Regions from separate parts of the Pseudoalteromonas sp. MelDa3 genome, predicted to be linked through region 2. Evidence: predicted binding sites of a transcription regulator. Region 2 holds the regulator's gene; each other region holds the start of a gene.
What was found. The regulator MetJ, encoded in region 2, represses methionine synthesis genes. The targets are predictions, from matches to a motif close to TAGACGTCTAGACGTCTA.

Region 1: CXF89_RS11945 (methylenetetrahydrofolate reductase) is a predicted target of MetJ. The motif match lies at 2,838-2,855, and genes of this name have one in related genera.
Region 3: metA (homoserine O-succinyltransferase) is a predicted target of MetJ. The motif match lies at 2,175-2,192, and genes of this name have one in related genera.
Region 4: metK (methionine adenosyltransferase) is a predicted target of MetJ. The motif match lies at 2,874-2,891, and genes of this name have one in related genera.

What each region holds. Positions count from the first base shown of each region.
Region 1 is NZ_PJBR01000059.1:14,337-18,961, forward strand. Features, by position in the region: gene CXF89_RS11930 (DEAD/DEAH box helicase) at 1-454, shown strand, start outside; gene CXF89_RS11935 (sensor domain-containing diguanylate cyclase) at 514-1,491, shown strand; gene CXF89_RS11940 (hypothetical protein) at 1,508-1,705, shown strand; gene CXF89_RS11945 (methylenetetrahydrofolate reductase) at 1,838-2,794, opposite strand; gene CXF89_RS11950 (M16 family metallopeptidase) at 3,045-4,625, shown strand, end outside.
Region 2 is NZ_PJBR01000021.1:35,207-39,831, reverse strand. Features, by position in the region: gene metL (bifunctional aspartate kinase/homoserine dehydrogenase II) at 1-1,015, opposite strand, end outside; gene metB (cystathionine gamma-synthase) at 1,021-2,268, opposite strand; gene metJ (met regulon transcriptional regulator MetJ) at 2,558-2,878, shown strand; gene CXF89_RS06570 (malic enzyme-like NAD(P)-binding protein) at 2,962-4,203, opposite strand.
Region 3 is NZ_PJBR01000020.1:23,633-28,257, forward strand. Features, by position in the region: gene metH (methionine synthase) at 1-90, opposite strand, end outside; gene CXF89_RS06335 (homocysteine S-methyltransferase family protein) at 100-1,173, opposite strand; gene metA (homoserine O-succinyltransferase) at 1,163-2,110, opposite strand; gene ettA (energy-dependent translational throttle protein EttA) at 2,333-4,006, shown strand; gene CXF89_RS06350 (PilZ domain-containing protein) at 4,163-4,531, shown strand; gene CXF89_RS06355 (histone deacetylase family protein) at 4,585-4,625, shown strand, end outside.
Region 4 is NZ_PJBR01000041.1:10,920-15,544, forward strand. Features, by position in the region: gene rpiA (ribose-5-phosphate isomerase RpiA) at 1-228, opposite strand, end outside; gene CXF89_RS10020 (5-formyltetrahydrofolate cyclo-ligase) at 282-878, opposite strand; gene CXF89_RS10025 (hypothetical protein) at 897-1,445, opposite strand; gene metK (methionine adenosyltransferase) at 1,621-2,772, opposite strand; gene tkt (transketolase) at 3,077-4,625, shown strand, end outside.

The DNA of each region.
Region 1 (4,625 bases), on a different contig from region 2:
AATGTGTAAAGACGGTTTAAAAACCGAATCAATCCATGGCGACAAATCGCAAGGCGCACGCGACCGTGCATTGCAAAACTTTAAAGAAGGTATTACGCGCGTACTTGTTGCAACCGATGTAGCTGCGCGTGGTTTAGATATTTCTACACTTAGATACGTAATTAACTTTGAACTACCATACATTGCCGAGGATTACGTGCACCGTATTGGCCGTACAGGTCGTGCTGGTGAGCAAGGACTTGCTATGTCGCTGGTAAGCCTTGATGAGCAATGGCTGCTAGAAGAAATTGAAGTACTACTTGATACGCGTTTAACGCCGCAGTGGTTAGAAGGTTACGAGCCTGATCCTAATAAAAAGCCAAAAGATAATCGTAAAAACACCAACAAGTCGCGAAAAGATCGCGATAAAAAACGCATTACAGGTAAAAGAGAGCCAAGCAGACGTCGTAAATAATAGCTTTTATTTTGCTTTTTTGCCTATACTGGAGCTACTAAATAGCCGAGGTAAAGCTAATGTTTGAAACTGATCAATGGGCATTTTCTGGTATTGATGGCCAGATATCTTTGCATAAATGGCAAAAAACCATAGATCTTATTACGGGGCTTTTTTCAGCCCCGTCTGGTTATATCGTACAGGCAACAAGTAAAGGCTATCGCGTTGTTATCAGAAGTAACGAAGGTGGCTCTAACTTTGAGACAAATCCCATACTTCCTCCTCAAACACCTCTTTTTTGTCGTCACGTTGCTGAAACTAATAATATTTTATATGTTAATGATGCAAGCAATAACGATGCATGGAACACCCTACCAGAAGTAGTTGAAGATGGTGTTGAATCCTACCTAGGCTTACCTATTCATTGGCCTGAGGGCGAAGTGTTTGGCACGCTATGCTTAAAAGACACTAAAATAACAAGCTATACCGATGAATATTTTGAACTCATAGAGCAACTACGCGATTTAATTGAAGATGATTTAGCACTTGTGCATAGCTATGAGCAAATGCGCGAAATAGCCATGTTAGACTCATTAACGAATATTTATAATCGTCGAGCACTTAACTTATTAGCCCAGCAAAAACTTAACTTAGCGCTGCGTTTAGGCTTTGACGTGTGTTGTTTGTTTATTGATATAAACGACTTTAAAAAATTAAACGACACCTGCGGACATGAAGTGGGCGACAAAGCATTGATTATATTGGCAGATACGCTAAAAACGCATTTAAGAGATGCCGATATAGTAGGGCGTTTAGGTGGCGATGAGTTTGTTGCAGTAATGCAAGTAAGCGATAAAAGCAAGATTAACTACATCATGGATAAAATTTCGACTGAGTATTCAAAAGCCTTACTCAAAGAAGACGTTTGCGATTTATCGCTAAGTATTGGTTATAGTTTTACTAATAAACAAAAGCAGCCATTTGAAGCGCTATTAAATGATGCAGACCACGCAATGTATAAAAATAAACAAGCGTATAAGCTCGCTAAAAAAGCATAATAAAAGGAGGTTCGTCATGACTCATGCCACACAAACTTGGCTGGTTTTTTCTGCGATAGGTTTTATTTTTTCCTTAGCAATAATAAGCTTATTTGAAACGTTCCCTAGCATTAGATTTATATCTAATGAGGGAATAATTTTTGGTGTTATGTGCTCCTCTATGGGGTTTGCCTTAAAAAGGCTTGAGAGTAATAACCAAAAACACCTTCAATAAATAGCTTAAGCTGCAAATCTTTACTTGTATTTATTAATTAATTTTTCAAAGAACGGACATAAAAAAGCAAGCCATGAGGCTTGCCAAGAAGGGTGTTAATTAGCTCTAACATAGCTTTTAAGCTATTAGCTTTTAAGCTATTAGCTTTTCCGCAAGGTTCAATTCCATAATGGCTTTTAATAAACGGTATAAATTAATTGACGCGTCAATTTCTTCTTTACGGTTTGTTAAGCTTTCAATATTTAAGCCCAGCGGTACATCTAAATGCGCACAGCTTTTAAGTATTAAGTCGAGGTTTTCGCGGCAAATACGGACTGATTCGCTTAATGTATTGTCTGCATCAAGCATGCGCCATTTAGTTGCCTCTGGCACTGAGATACCCAACCATTGCATAAAGTCTAAGGTTTTTTCGCCGCCGCACGGGGTAAACGTTAATATAATACGTTGAGGTGTAATCCCTTGTGCTTTACATGTACGTGCGTAGCTAGTAATTAGCTCTATAGTAGCTTGTGCGTCGTAAACAGCTTGCGATATAAAAAACTGACAACCTTGTGCTGTTTTTTCTATTAATCGTTCGTGCTCATTTCGTTTACTTGAATGGCGCTCGGCAATCGTAACGCCACCTAAAAAGAAATCATCTGATTGCTCAGCCATCGCTTTATACGCATCTGGCAGGCTTAGCTTTATATCGCCTATCGATGACGGGCTACCTACTAAAACAACATTTTGTAAATTGTAGTCGTTTTTAGTTTCACTTAGCCAATCTTTAAATTCGCCTACGCCACGCTGCGCCACACTTTTATAAGTAATCACATCTTGTGCAGATAAATTACGAAGTAAATGGCTGTATTCACGCGGATCAACGGTTTGTTTAAACGCAAATGGGCGGTCTTGATTAGTGCGGCTGCTTTCGTCTTGAATGTCATAAATTATCACGCCGTCGTATTCAATTTCGTGTAAGCGACCTAATAGCTTTTCTGCAATGGTTTTTAATTGCGCTTTATCGGTGCCAATTTTAGGCGGGGTAGTACCAATAAGATAAACACCTTGGTTGGTGTCCACTATCTTCTCTTTTAGTGATAAAGCCATAATCCTCATTCCAGCTAAGTTTGTTTTGATGGATTTAATATAGCAGCCATTTAGACGTCTAGATAGATTTATTTAGTGAAAGTTTTTCAACTAACATGATGTTTATTCATAGTGCTTGTTCCCATAATTTATAATTGACACAGTTGTTTACATAATAAATTCCCTTTGGGCTCTTATATTTATTGGCTTTGGGGCATAATTAAAGAGTTAAATCTGACAACAAATTTGCTCAATTTAAAAAGGGACAATAATGAAATTTAAATTATTAGCAACCAGCTTAGCGGTATCGCTGGCGTTAACGGGTTGCGCCATGCAACAAAACCGAAGCACGCAAACAACAGCACAACAAGAACAAGTAAATAAAGCTGATGATCGTGTTTTTTCGCAAGATTATTTAATTGAAGAGCTAGAAAACGGCTTGCGTGTCATGGTTGTTAAAACCGATTACCCTGATGTGGTGTCGCTGCAAATTCCGGTATCGGTTGGGTCGCGTAACGAAGTTGAAGAGGGCAAAACAGGCTTTGCTCACTTTTTTGAACACATGATGTTTAAAGGCTCACAAAAATATCCTGAAGATGTGTACTCAGACATATTAAAAAATTCAGGTGTTGATAACCGCGCTTATACAACAAACGATTTTACAAACTACCATTTAAACTTTTCAAAGCAGCATCTTGATAAAGTACTTGAGCTTGAAGCTGATATTTTTCAAAACTTAACTTACACCGAAGAGCAATTTAGAACAGAAGCACAAACGGTAAAAGGTGAGTACTTAAAAAACAACGCGAGTCCAATTCGTAAATTATTAAGCGCTGTACGCGAAGAAGCGTTTGATAAGCACACGTATAAACACACCACTATGGGCTTTTTTAAAGACATAGAAGCGATGCCAGATCAAATGGCGTACGGAAAAGAGTTTTTTGCTAAATTTTATAAACCTGAGTATGTGTCACTTGTTATTGTGGGCGATGTAGATCCACAAGCAACAATGGCAATGGTTAAAAAGCATTGGGGTAGCTGGAAAAAGGGTAACTATGTTGCTGACATTAAAGCAGAGCCTGTTCAACAAGCATCAAAATATTTGCACCAGCAAGATGAAGCGCTACCAGGACATTGGTTACTTGTATCCTACAAAGGCGCTGCGTGGGAGCCTGCTAAAAAAGACAGAGCGGCGCTTGATTTAATCTCACAGCTTTATTTTTCAAGTAATTCAGATTTATATCAAGAGCTAGTGGTCGACAAACAAATTGCCAGCCAAATGTTTACCTATAACCCAGAGACCAAAGATCCGGGTTTATTACACGTATTTGTTAAAGTAGAAAACGCAGATGATTTAGCCACTGCACGCGATGCAATTAACCGAACTTATGCAAAAGCACGCACTGAGCTTGTTGATGAGCAAAAGCTCAGTGATTTAAAATCGAACCTTAAATACAGCTTTATTAATGGCTTGGATTCATCGCAAGCGATTGCATCAACCCTTGCCAGCTACATGCATTTTGAGCGCGATCCTGAGGTTATAAACCAGCTGTATAAATCGGCAGATAACATCACCAGCGCAGATATTAAAGCCGTTGCTAATAAATACTTTACTGATAACGCACGTACCACATTAACAATGTCGGCACTTGATAAAGCCCCAGGTTTCGAGCAAGAAGTTGATTTAAATGCGCTTACTGCAAAGCTTGAACAAGCACCTGCGGCACCTGTATTTAAAGTGCTTGATAAAACCAATAGCTCGCCATTAATTGATGTTAACTTTTTATTCAATACCGGTGCGGCTGCCGACCCACAAGGTAAAAAAGGTGTTGCTGCGTTAACTGCGGCTATG
Region 2 (4,625 bases):
GTACTACTAAATACACTTCACCATTATGGTTAAAGTGATGAAGGCTATGCTGAATAAGCTGACTAACGCTTGAGACCTCACCTTCACTTAATCCTTCAACCATTAATAGGTCAACATTTTGCAACGTGGTTATAAAACGTTTTTTCTTCGCTGAACCTTCTTTTACTATATCTGTTGGACTTGCTTGTACGTCAAAACTACTGCGAACAGCTAACTTAATATCTGTGTTTTTAAGTGGCGATAGTGTTTTTGCATGTAATACAGGGTTACCCAAACGAGCTAATAAATTAGCCTGCCCACGGCAAATTTTGCCGTACTTAATCGCTTTTTGTACCTTGCGAGGATCAGTGCTATACACTCCCTGTGTATCAGTCCAAATACATACTTGCTTAGCATTGCAATAATTTGCAAGTAGTGTTGCGCTGTAGTCACTGCCATTTCGGCCAAGCGTTACTGTCTCGCCTTTGATATCTGCGGCAATAAACCCAGTAACAACATTTATTTTATTAGGCAAAATTAACTGCCCACATTGCTGCGCATTTTGCGCATGCATTAATTCGCCATCATTTAAGGTAAAAAGAGTACGTGCATCTTGAGCGCATGCCTCAATATTTAGCTGCTGTAAATAAGTAGCGAGTAAACGTGCTGACCACAGTTCGCCATGTGCAAGTAATGCAGCCTCTTTTAGCTGCTCAGCTTGAGCAAGTTCTGCAATATAGCTAAGTTCGATACTTAGTGTTTTAAGTGCACTTCGTTTTAAATCAGCTTCTAATAACTGCTCTATTAAATCACTTTGATGGTTATTTAACTGCAGTAAAATATCAGCTACTGCTTGAGTATCTTGTTTTTGATAGCTTTGCCAAAGTAATACTAGCGTATCGGTTGTCTTACCCGCAGCCGATACCACCACACAATCACCCGGCTGAGTATGTGTAATTATTATTTTTGCTACGCTTTGGTATCGCTCACTTGAGCTTAAACTCGAGCCACCAAATTTATGTATACAATTAACCATATTAATCACCAAAGCGCCGGACGAGCTGCACTTAATTTAACGTTACCACCAGGAGTGCCTGCTCCTTTGCCTACACGGCCAACATTTTTATTTTGCCCTGGTTTTACAAGTTCAAACACTCGTTCAAAATCAGCGACTAAATCGTGTATATCTTCAATACCTACCGAAATACGAATAAGCGTATCGCCCACACCCGCCTCTAAACGTGCTGTTGCCTCCATACCTGCGTGCGTCATAGTTGCAGGGTGACAAATTAAGCTCTCTACGCCACCTAATGACTCAGCTAAACTAAACGTTTTAAGGCTAGTTAAAAATGCCGCAGCGTCGTTTATATCGCCTTTAATATCAAAACTAACCATGCCACCAAAACCAAGTTGCTGTGCTTTAGCCAGCTCATGTTGAGGATGTGACTCAAGACCTGGGTAGTAAACTTGGCTTACATATTCAGAGCTTTCAAGGTACTTAGCTATTGCCAGTGCATTTTCTTGATGCTGCCTTAGGCGCACATTTAAAGTACGTAAACCACGAAGCGTTAAATAGCTATCAAAAGGCGCACCCGTAATACCAATGTTATTAGCCCACCAAGCAAGCTCATCGCCTAACTCTTGTGTTGCGGCAATAACAGCGCCGCCTACTACATCTGAGTGTCCGTTAATGTATTTAGTGGTTGAATGCACCACAATATCTACACCAAACTTAAGAGGATTTTGTAAAGCAGGCGACAAAAACGTGTTATCTGCAGCCACCAATGCACCGCATTGCTTAGCCACATCGGTAACCGCTTTAATATCTGTTAAACGAAGTACTGGGTTACTTGGGGTTTCTATCCAAATAAGCTTTGGTTTAATTACTAAAATTTGTTGAAGACTTTCTTCTTTTGTTAAATCTAATATTTCGAGCTTTAGTAGTCCGCGTTTTTGTAAAGATGTAAATAAACGATAGCTGCCACCATAACAATCATGTGGAATTACTAACGTATCGTCACTATTAAGTAGCTGAGTAGCTAAATGCACGGCAGCCATGCCTGTAGCTGTAATTATGCCACGAGCGCCACCTTCAAGCTTAGCAAGCGTCTCAGCTAAAATATCACGATTAGGATTACCGCTACGACCATAATCATACTCACGCTTAGTATCAAAGTCGGCAAACGAATAAGTAGTCGATAAATAAATTGGCGGTACCACCGCACCATGATGTTTATCAGCATCAACGCCGTTACGTACAGCAATGGTCGCTTTGTTTTTTTCGCTCATATTCGTCACCTGATTAATTTGGATGTTTAGACGTCTAAAAGAGTAAGTTATCCGTTTTGATAAGTCAAAGTATTTTAAAGCTCTAGATGGCTAAAAGTAGAAGGGGCCTTTGCGAATAACACATTTTAGCTCACAAAAGTGTGCTTATCTTTACACCTACAATAGGCTTATTAAGATAGATCGGTATCTATTATTTGACTATCTTTTTTAAATCGATAGAATTTCACGCATATTTACACGCTTTTTATACCGTGTGAGAAATTAATAATCTGAGGCAACGATACATCTTATGGCTAAATGGAATGGTGAGTATATTCACCCATACGCAGAACACGGTAAAAAATCAGAGCAAGTTAAAAAGATCACCGTTTCGATCCCGCTAAATGTATTAAAGGTATTAACTGACGAACGTACACGTCGTCAAATCAATAACCTTCGCCATGCTACAAATAGTGAATTGCTATGTGAGGCATTTTTGCATGCTTTTACTGGCCAACCTTTACCAAATGACGATGACTTACGTAAAGATAACGCCGAAAAAGTGCCAGAAGAAGTTAAAAAAATAATGCAAGAAATGGGTCTAGAAGTACCCGTTTTAAACGAAGAATAAATATTACAAAGACAAAAAAAACCTCAGTAATTACTGAGGTTTTTTTATATCTAAATTTTATTGCATAGCTCTACTGTATAGATTTACTGCATATAGTTTTCAGGTAGCTCAATTTGTGCAACACCTGACTCAATAGCAGCAAGTGCAACAGCTCTTGCTATACGCGGCAGTAAACGTGGATCCATTGGTTTTGGAATAATATACTGCGCACCAAATTCTAGTTTATCTACACCAGCGGCTTTTAAAACTTCTGCAGGTACTGGCTCTTTGGCAATACTTCGAATAGCATCTACTGCAGCAATTTTCATTTCATCGTTAATAGCGCTTGCACGTACATCAAGTGCACCACGGAAAATAAACGGGAAACATAAAACATTATTAACTTGGTTAGGGTAATCAGAGCGTCCTGTTGCCATGATTAAATCGTTGCGTGCGCCGTGCGCAAGTGCAGGATCAATCTCAGGATCTGGATTTGAACATGCAAACACAACTGGTTTTTCAGCCATTAGCTTTAAATCTTCAGCCGCTAATAAGTTAGGGCCAGAAACGCCCACAAACACATCAGCATCTGCAATTACATCTTGCAATGTACGCTTATCGGTATTGTTAGCAAAAAGCTGTTTGTATTCATTTAAGTCATCGCGGCGGGTATGAATAACACCTTTGCGGTCAAGCATATAAATGTGTTCGCGCAGTGCGCCACACTTAATTAACAGCTCCATACACGCAACAGCAGCAGCGCCTGCACCTAAACATACAATAATTGCATCTTCAATTGACTTACCTTGTACTTCTAGCGCATTTAACATACCAGCAGCCGTTACAATGGCAGTACCGTGTTGATCATCATGAAAAACAGGAATGCTACAACGCTCTATTAATGCTTTTTCAATTTCAAAACACTCTGGTGCTTTAATATCTTCAAGGTTAATACCACCGAATGTGTCGGCAATATTGGCAACCGTATTAATAAAGTCTTCTGTTGTTTTGTGCTTAACTTCAATATCGATAGAATCAAGCCCTGCAAAACGTTTAAACAATAGCGCTTTACCTTCCATTACAGGCTTAGACGCTAAAGGACCTAAATTACCAAGGCCTAAAATTGCAGTACCATTAGTAATAACCGCAACCATGTTACCTTTACCAGTATATTTATAAGCATTTGCAGGATCTGCAGCTATTTCACGTACAGGTTCGGCAACACCTGGGCTATACGCAAGTGCAAGATCATGAGCCGTTTCAGCTGGTTTTGTAAGCTCAATGCTAATTTTACCTGGTACGGGATGTGAGTGGTAATGTAGTGCTTGTTCACGAAAGTCAGACATAACGCGATGGTATCCTGCAATTTAAGTTAAAGTGAGAGATGGAGTCTTGGGGTACGATACCCTTATTATTTTTAAATTCCAAGCAATATCAGGTCTATCCTGTTATATGCTATATCCTTTAATTTTAAGAGGTTTTTCAGTAACTTTGCAGGATTATATCGACATTTAATAAATAAAAATTCACCTAAAAAGTAAGTTTTAAGGTGCTTTTATGCCTACCAAAATCTTATAAAATGTATACTTAAAGTATCAGCATAAACTTAGAATAACAGCCTACTACCCTACTTTAAAAACAGATAAGCCCACGTTAGCTACTTTTATCAACCTAGTTAAAAATTGTACTATTTAAAATATAGAGAATATCTATCGATTTGTCTGTAAAGGATTATGCATACTCAGAATAAGAATAGGAAATAGTTATG
Region 3 (4,625 bases), on a different contig from region 2:
TTCTTCCATGATTAAACGTTTAAACATGGCAGAACCCGTTACATTGGTACGTTCGCCGACATTAGTAAATACTGCTATTTGTTGGGTCATGCTGGCTCCTTAATTTAAGTTACAGGCTTCAAGGCCTGATAAACGCATGCGTACTTCAAGCTCTGGTAGTTGGCGTGGTTTAACGCCCACTAAACCTTTTGCAAAAGCGCGAATATGCGCAGGCGTGGTGCCACAGCATCCGCCTACTATATTAATAAAGCCCGATTTACCCCAATCGATAATTTCGGTTGCCATATCGCCCGCTTCTAAGTCGTATTCACCAAACTCATTTGGTAAGCCGGCATTAGGGTGTACCGATGTAAAGGTTTCGCACACGCGCGACAACTCTTCTACATATTGGCGCAGTAAATCAGGACCAAGCGCGCAGTTTAAACCAATAGAAATAGGCTTAATATGGCGAATAGAGTTATAAAATGCTTCAGTTGTTTGTCCCGAAAGCGTACGACCAGAGGCGTCGGTAATAGTCCCCGAAATCATAACGGGTAATTTACGCCCTGCTTGCTCAAAGGCTTCTTCTACGCCAAACGAGGCGGCTTTTGCATTAAGGGTATCGAATATAGTTTCGATTAGTATTAAATCGGCGCCGCCTTCCATTAATGCAAGTGTTGATTCAATATACGCAGTAACCAGCTTATCAAAGGTGACATTTCGGTAACCCGGATCGTTTACGTCTGGCGAAATTGAACACGTTTTAGATGTCGGCCCTAAAACACCGGCTACGTAGCGCGGTTTTTCTGGCGTTTTAGCTGTAAATTCATCGCAAATTGCGCGAGCTAATTTAGCCGACTCTAGGTTTATTTCACGGCTTAGGTTTGCCATGTCGTAATCTTCCATCGAAATAGTGGTCGAGTTAAACGTGTTGGTTTCGATAATATCGGCGCCCGCTGATAAAAAACCACGATGAATATCAGTGATTAAATCGGGCTTGGTTAGGCTTAATAAATCGTTATTGCCTTTAATTAATACATGCCAGTCTTTAAAACGCTCTCCGCGATAGTCTTCTTCTTCTAGCTTATGATCTTGGATCATGGTGCCCATAGCGCCATCTAAAATTAAAATGCGTTCTTTTAATGCGGCGCTTATTTCGGCTTGCTTATTATTTGTAGGAGCGTTATTCGGCATAGTTGTTAGTCCTCACGTCTTGGCTAACTAAATTAATATCATACGGTGTGGTTTGGTACACGTAGTAATTTAACCAGTTCGAAAAAAGTAAAAAAGCATGGCTTTGCCACGTTTTTGAAGGTTGTTTGGTTGCATCATCGTCCACAAAGTAATTTTCGGGTTTTGGTGCATTAGGGCTCTTTTTACAATCGCGCTCGTATTCTGCTTTTAGCGAGTCGGCGTCGTACTCTGGGTGGCCGGTTATAAACACTTGACTACCCGATTTATTTTTAAGTAAGTAAGCCCCCACTCGCTCAGAACCTGCCAGTACTACTAACTCATCGCAGGCGTTTATTTTATTTATATCAATGTGGCCGTAGCGTGAGTGCGGTACTAAAAAGGTGTCGTCGAATCCGCGAGTCAGTGCGCCGTGATCAAAGTAACATTGGTGGGTAAATACGCCACACAGTTTGTCGTCTTTTAAATCGCGCTTTAAATTGTAACGGTGATATAACGCTGCATGTGCTGCCCAGCACGAAAACAACGTAGAGGTAACGTGTTGCTCAGCCCAATCTATAATGACCTTTAGCTCATCCCAATACGCTACATCGTCGTATTCTAAATGCGCAAGTGGCGCGCCAGTTACTATTAATGCATCGTAATTGTTGTCTTTAACCTCAGAAAAATAACGATAAAAGGTATCAAGGTGCTCTTCTGAATTGCTGCTACTGCGGTGAGTGTCGAGGCGCAGTAGTTCTACGTTTACTTGCAAAGGCGAGTTGGCAAGCAAGCGAATAAACTGAACTTCGGTTTCTACTTTATTAGGCATTAAGTTTAAAATAGCCAAACGCATTGGGCGTATCTCTTGCGTTTTTGCACGTGTTTTTGGCATTACAAATACGTTTTCTTGACGTAAACGTGCAATTGCTGGCAACTCGTCTTTTACTGTAATTGGCATACTTTACTCCTGCTCATAAAAACCGAAGCTTAATTATGAACTGAAAGTAAAAAATATCAACCTCTAGATGTATAGATGTCTAAATGAAATTTATTCATGATTTTATACTTTACTTACAAGCATGCTTTAGTGCTTTAAAACCCGCCATTCGTTGACTGTTTCACCTGTCAGCCACTACAATACAACATTGAAATTTTTATTATTATTTGAAGGCTTTCCTCCATGGTTTTACCTGATAAATTTATATTCTCGATGAGTCGAGTATCTAAGGTTGTGCCACCTAAGCGCACTATCTTAAAAGATATTTCGTTACACTTTTTTCCTGGCGCTAAAATTGGTGTGCTTGGTTTAAACGGTTCTGGTAAATCTACGTTACTACGTATTATGGCCGGTGTTGACCAAGATTTTGAAGGTGATGCACATCCTCAGCCTGGTACAAAAATTGGTTATTTACCGCAAGAGCCTGTTTTAGACGAAAGCAAAACAGTTCGTGAAATTGTTGAAGAAGCTGTTGGCGAAGTTAAACATGCACTTAAACGCCTTGATGAAGTGTATAACGAATACGCCATGGAAGACGCTGACTTTGACGCACTTGCAAAAGAGCAAGGCGAGCTTGAAGCTGTTATTCAGGCGCACGATGGTCACAACATTGATAACGTTTTAGAGCGTGCTGCTGATGCACTTCGTCTGCCAGAATGGGATGCTAAAATTGAGCACCTTTCAGGTGGTGAGCGTCGTCGTGTTGCTATATGTCGATTACTGCTTGAAAAACCAGACATGCTTATTCTCGATGAACCAACTAACCACTTGGATGCTGAGTCGGTTGCATGGTTAGAGCGCTTCTTACACGATTACGAAGGCACTGTTGTGGCGGTAACGCATGACCGTTACTTCCTTGATAATGTAGCTGGTTGGATATTAGAGCTTGACCGTGGTGAAGGTATTCCATGGGAAGGTAACTACTCTTCTTGGCTAGAACAAAAAGATGCGCGCTTACAGCAAGAACAAAAATCTGAAAAAGCACGTCAAAAATCAATTGCGCAAGAACTTGAATGGGTTCGTTCAAACCCTAAAGGTCGCCAAGCTAAGTCAAAAGCACGTATGGCTCAGTTTACTGAAATGCAGCAGTCTGATTACCAAAAACGTAACGAAACTAACGAGATGTTTATTCCACCTGGCCCGCGTTTAGGCGACCAAGTGCTTGAAGTAACTAATCTTCGTAAGAGTTTTGGCGATCGCGTTTTAATTGACGATTTAAGCTTTAGCATGCCAAAAGGTGCCATTGTAGGCATTATTGGTGCTAATGGCGCGGGTAAATCAACGCTGTTTAAAATGATCAGTGGTGAGCAAAAGCAAGACAGCGGTAGTATTACCGTTGGCGAAAGCGTACACCTTGCTACTGTTGATCAGTTCCGCGACGGTATGGACGAAAGCAAAACTGTTTTCCAAGAAATATCAGACGGTCAAGACGTACTAAAAATTGGTAACTTTGAGTTCCAAAGCCGTGCGTATGTAAGTCGCTTTAACTTTAAAGGTAACGATCAGCAAAAGTTTGTTAAAGACCTATCAGGTGGTGAGCGTAACCGTTTACACCTTGCTAAGTTATTAAAAGCTGGCGGCAATGTGTTACTACTCGATGAGCCAACCAATGACTTGGACGTTGAAACACTACGCGCACTAGAGAATGCTATTTTAGAGTTCCCTGGTTGTGTAATGTGTATCTCGCATGACCGTTGGTTCCTTGACCGTATTGCTACGCACATTTTAGATTACCGCGACGAAGGTCAAATTAACTTTTTTGATGGTAACTATACTGAATACGAAGAGTGGCTTAAAAAGACACTAGGTGCAGCAGCAACTGAACCTAAACGTATTAAGTACAAAAAAATTGGTTAATATTTACTGTAGCTAATTTATTACAGTAATACTAAGCCCTGCATTTATGCGGGGCTTTTTTATGCCACCAGCATTACAGGAGCATATGCTGCTAGCATGTAGAGAATTACCCGCTATGCTTAATTTATTATAAAAACAGTAAGGCTAAATTAGGTTATGCAAAATCGTCGTCAGTTTTCTCGTGTTTTATTTTCAACCGATGCACAAGTCATTTTTAATGATCACCAATACCCATGTAAGTTACTTGATGTATCTTTACATGGCGCATTAATCACTAAATGTGATGCTTTTATTGGCAACCAAAATAGCCAAGCTGTTCTGCGTTTTTCGCTGCCTCAAAGCGAAATAGAAATAAAAATGGAGGTTGTGGTGTGCCATATAGAAGCGGATCATATTGGTTTAAAATGCCACCATATTGATATAGACAGCATTACTTATTTAAAGCGTTTAATAGAGCTAAACTTAGCTGATGACGAACTATTACATCGCGAACTCGCTATGTTGATTCACGACACACAAGAATAGACTCATTTGGATTAGTTGATTACCATAGTGCAAACTTTTTAACTTGTGCAAACATGACTTTAAATCCACATTTACCTTTGGTGTATCACCCTAA
Region 4 (4,625 bases), on a different contig from region 2:
TAAAGCAGCAACGTTATTAAGCTCAAATACTTCAATACCTAACGCTTGTAAGCGCGCGGTTGAGGCTTCTGAGCTTGATACAGCGCCTACAATAGTGTCCTTTACTGAACCAAGGGCATCAATAAAGTGATTAACAGTAGAGCCTGTACCCACACCTACAATAGTGTTTTCTTTTACAAACTCGAGTGCTGCCCAAGCAGCTGCTTTTTTTAATTCGTCTTGTGTCATTGCTTTGTGCTCATGTATGTCAGAAATATGCGGTTAGTAATCAAATTTAATTGTTACCAACAGTATGTTTTATCTGGGGTGATAATGGTTTTAAGTGGTACATCCCACGACTCGATTGGTAGGGCCTCAACTTTTTGGCATTCATGTGCAAGGCCAATTAGTTGTGGTTTTTGCCAATTTTGTTCGTGCAAACGCGCCAATGTCCGGTCGTAAAACCCACCTCCCATTCCTAGGCGATTACCTTGTTTATCAAATGCAACTAATGGCATAAGGAGGTAATCAAGCACTGGTAATGGGCATATTTGAGAGCAGTTCAGCTTAGGCTCCAAGATACCATAGCGATTTGCTCTCATGGGTGAGTTTTTCTCATAGCGCTGAAATAGTAAATTAGCGCCATTGAATGGGTGTATTATAGGTAGGTAAACGGTATGGTTTAAACTCCATAATTCTTTAATTAACAATGAAGTGTCTAGTTCCCCATCGTTACTCAAGTAAATGGCAATATGCTTTGAATTCGTTGTTTTTTCGCTTTTTAAATGTTGAATAAAATTCATTTTTAGCGATTGCGCAGCAATTATTTGCTGATTATTTGACAAGTTTTTACGGGTGTTACGAATTTTCGCTCTTATTTTTGCGCGTTTATTGCTCATTAAATTAATTAACCATTCTTAAAAAGAGAATAAATCGGGAAAAATTAAAAAAACAGCCAGTACGACTAGCAAAATGGTGGCAGTCGCAATCAATGAATATAAAAGTAAGTTACTGCGTTTTTTAGGAGGCGCTAAATCATCATCTAGCATTAGATCGTCACCTTGCCATTCGTCAATACTTTCGTCTGGTGCTTTTAATTGAGCTTCAGGAAGGCGTTGCTCTAACTCGTCTAGCTTTTCTTCAAGGCGAATCAAGCTACTAGTGATGTAATCGAGTGCATCAAAAATACGTTCGTCACGTTGGTTGTTATTTGCAGCTGCGGGGGAGCTATTTTGAATTGCATTTGAAACAGCTTGCAGCTTACTTTTAATACCTAAGCTTGCTAGTAACTTAGCCTGTTTTAACGCTTTGTCTTTATCGCTTGGTGCAAACAGTGGCTTACCTTTAAAAAAAAGAGCTACTTTTTCATCTGACGTTTTTAATTTTGCAGCTAAATTTGTACATGCTGTTTTTATGTCAACGTTATCGGCAAGTCCTGCAAATATAACGCGAAAGTTATCGGCCATTTAACTGTCCCTAAAGCTTTTATAATGAAATGAGTATATACCTAAAGTACAAAAGAATTCGAGGTCGATTTAATAGTTATTTTGTAGACGCTCTACAAACAATATAGCGAATAAGTTTTAGATGCAAAAACGGCCCTTAAAAGGGCCGTTTTAAATTTACTACAACAATTTTGGCTTAAAGGCCAGCAGCTGCGCGAAGTGCGTCTGCTTTATCTGTACGTTCCCAAGGGAATTCGTCACGACCAAAGTGGCCGTAAGCCGCTGTAGGAAGGTAGATAGGGCGCTCTAAATCAAGCATTTGAATTAAGCCGTAAGGGCGCAGGTCAAAGTGTTCACGAATAAGTTCGATTAAACGGCTTTCTTCTAGCTTGCTTGTACCAAACGTTTCAACGCTGATAGAAGTAGGCTCTGCAACACCAATTGCGTAAGAAACTTGTAGCTCACACTTGTCAGCAAGACCAGCAGCAACAATGTTTTTAGCAACGTAACGTGCAGCGTATGCTGCTGAACGGTCAACTTTTGATGGATCTTTACCAGAGAAAGCACCACCACCGTGACGAGCCATACCACCGTATGTATCTACAATGATTTTACGACCAGTTAAACCACAGTCACCCATTGGTCCGCCAATTACAAAGCGACCTGTTGGGTTAATGAAAAACTTAGTTGCACTTGTAATAAGTTCTGCAGGAAGTACCGGCTTGATGATTGTTTCCATCACCGCTTCTACTAAATCTTTTTGCGAAATGTCTTCGCTGTGCTGAGTAGAAAGTACAACAGCATCAATACCTACTGGCTTACCGTTTTCGTATGCAAAAGTAACTTGAGATTTTGCATCTGGACGTAACCAGTTAAGCTCGCCGCTTTTACGAACCTCAGCTTGGCGCTGTACTAAACGGTGTGAGTAAGTAATTGGAGCAGGCATTAGTACTTCTGTTTCGTTACATGCGTAACCAAACATTAAGCCTTGGTCGCCAGCGCCTTGCTCTTCTGGGCTAGTACGGTCAACACCTTGGTTAATGTCAGGAGACTGTTTACCAATAGTGTTTAAAATTGCACATGAATCGGCATCAAAGCCCATGTCTGAATTTGTGTAGCCAATGTCACGAATTGTTTTACGTGTAATTTCTTCGATATCAACCCATGCGCTAGTAGTGATTTCACCACCAACCATAACCATACCGGTTTTTACGTAAGTTTCGCATGCAACACGGGCATGAGAGTCTTGCTCTAGGATAGCATCAAGTACCGCATCAGAGATTTGATCGGCGATTTTATCCGGATGACCTTCAGAAACTGATTCAGAAGTAAATAAATGTTTTGCCATTGTAATTCTGCTCACAAATATTGCGCTTCACAAACGTCGGTATTAGCGCTAAAAAATTAAGGGGCGTATTTTATCGAAAACAAAACACCTTGCATAGTGTTTTTACGCCTAGACGTCTAAATAAAATTACTAATAACTTTTTGGTCTTAAAAAATATTCATAATGCCTCACTTTTATAGGGTTTTTAATTGCACACAGCCCCCACAATAAGTAAGAATGGTCGGTATAAACGAACCCAAGTTACTTGGGTGCATAAACAAACACATAAATACCCGCGCAAATACACATAAAGGTAGGAGAATTCATGCCATCTCGCAAAGAACTTGCAAATGCTATTCGCGTCTTGTCAATGGACGCAGTACAAAAGGCCAAATCTGGTCACCCTGGAGCCCCTATGGGCATGGCTGATATCGCAGAAGTATTATGGCGCGATTATCTAAAACATAACCCAACGAATCCAGAGTGGGCTGACCGTGACAGATTTATTCTTTCAAACGGCCACGGTTCAATGCTTATCTATTCTCTATTGCACCTAAGTGGTTACGACTTACCACTGGACGAAATTAAAAACTTCCGTCAAATGCATTCTAAAACACCAGGTCACCCTGAATATGGCTATGCACCAGGAATCGAAACTACTACGGGTCCATTAGGTCAAGGGATCACAAATGCCGTAGGTATGGCAATTGCTGAAAAAGCGCTAGCTGCACAGTTTAACCGTGAAGGTCACGATATTGTTGATCACTTTACCTATGCATTTATGGGCGATGGCTGCCTTATGGAAGGTATTTCTCATGAAGCAGGTTCACTTGCAGGCACATTAGGTCTGGGTAAACTTGTTGCATTTTGGGATGACAACGGCATTTCAATCGATGGCGAAGTAGAAGGTTGGTTTACAGATGATACACCAGCTCGCTTTAAAGCATACGGTTGGCATGTAATTAGTGGTGTTGATGGCCACGACAGCGATGCTGTAAGTGCTGCAATAGCAGAAGCAAAAAGCGTTACCGATAAACCTTCACTAATTTGTTGTAAAACAATTATTGGTTACGGCTCACCTAATAAATCAGGTAGCCATGATTGTCACGGTGCTCCACTAGGTGATGACGAAATTAAAGCATCTCGCGAATTTTTAGGTTGGACTGGCGATGCGTTCGAAATTCCTGATGATATTTACGCGCAATGGGATGGCAAAGAAAAAGGCAAGCAGCTTGAATCAAGCTGGGACGAAAAATTTGCAGCATACGCAGAAGCATACCCAGAGCTTGCAACTGAATACAAACGTCGTATTAATAACGAACTGCCTGGCGATTGGGCTGCAAAATCACAAGCGTACATTGAGCAATTACAAGCAAACCCTGCAAACCCAGCGTCTCGTAAAGCATCACAAAATGCATTAAATGCGTTTGGTCCGTTATTACCAGAATTTATGGGTGGCTCAGCCGATTTAGCTGGCTCAAACTTAACTATTTGGGATGGCTCTAAAGGTTTAACACGCGATGATGCAAGCGGTAACTACATTTATTACGGTGTGCGTGAGTTTGGTATGTCGGCAATTATGAATGGTATTGCCCTTCATAAAGGCTTTATTCCTTACGGTGCTACGTTCTTAATGTTTGTTGAATATGCAAAAAATGCTGTACGTATGGCTGCATTAATGAAGCAACCAAGCATTTTTGTATACACGCACGATTCAATTGGTTTAGGTGAAGATGGTCCAACTCACCAACCAGTAGAGCAAATTGCAAGCATGCGTTTAACGCCTAACTTATACAACTGGCGTCCATGTGACCAAGTTGAGTCGGCAATTGCATGGCAACAAGCTATTGAGCGTAAAGACGGTCCTACATCGT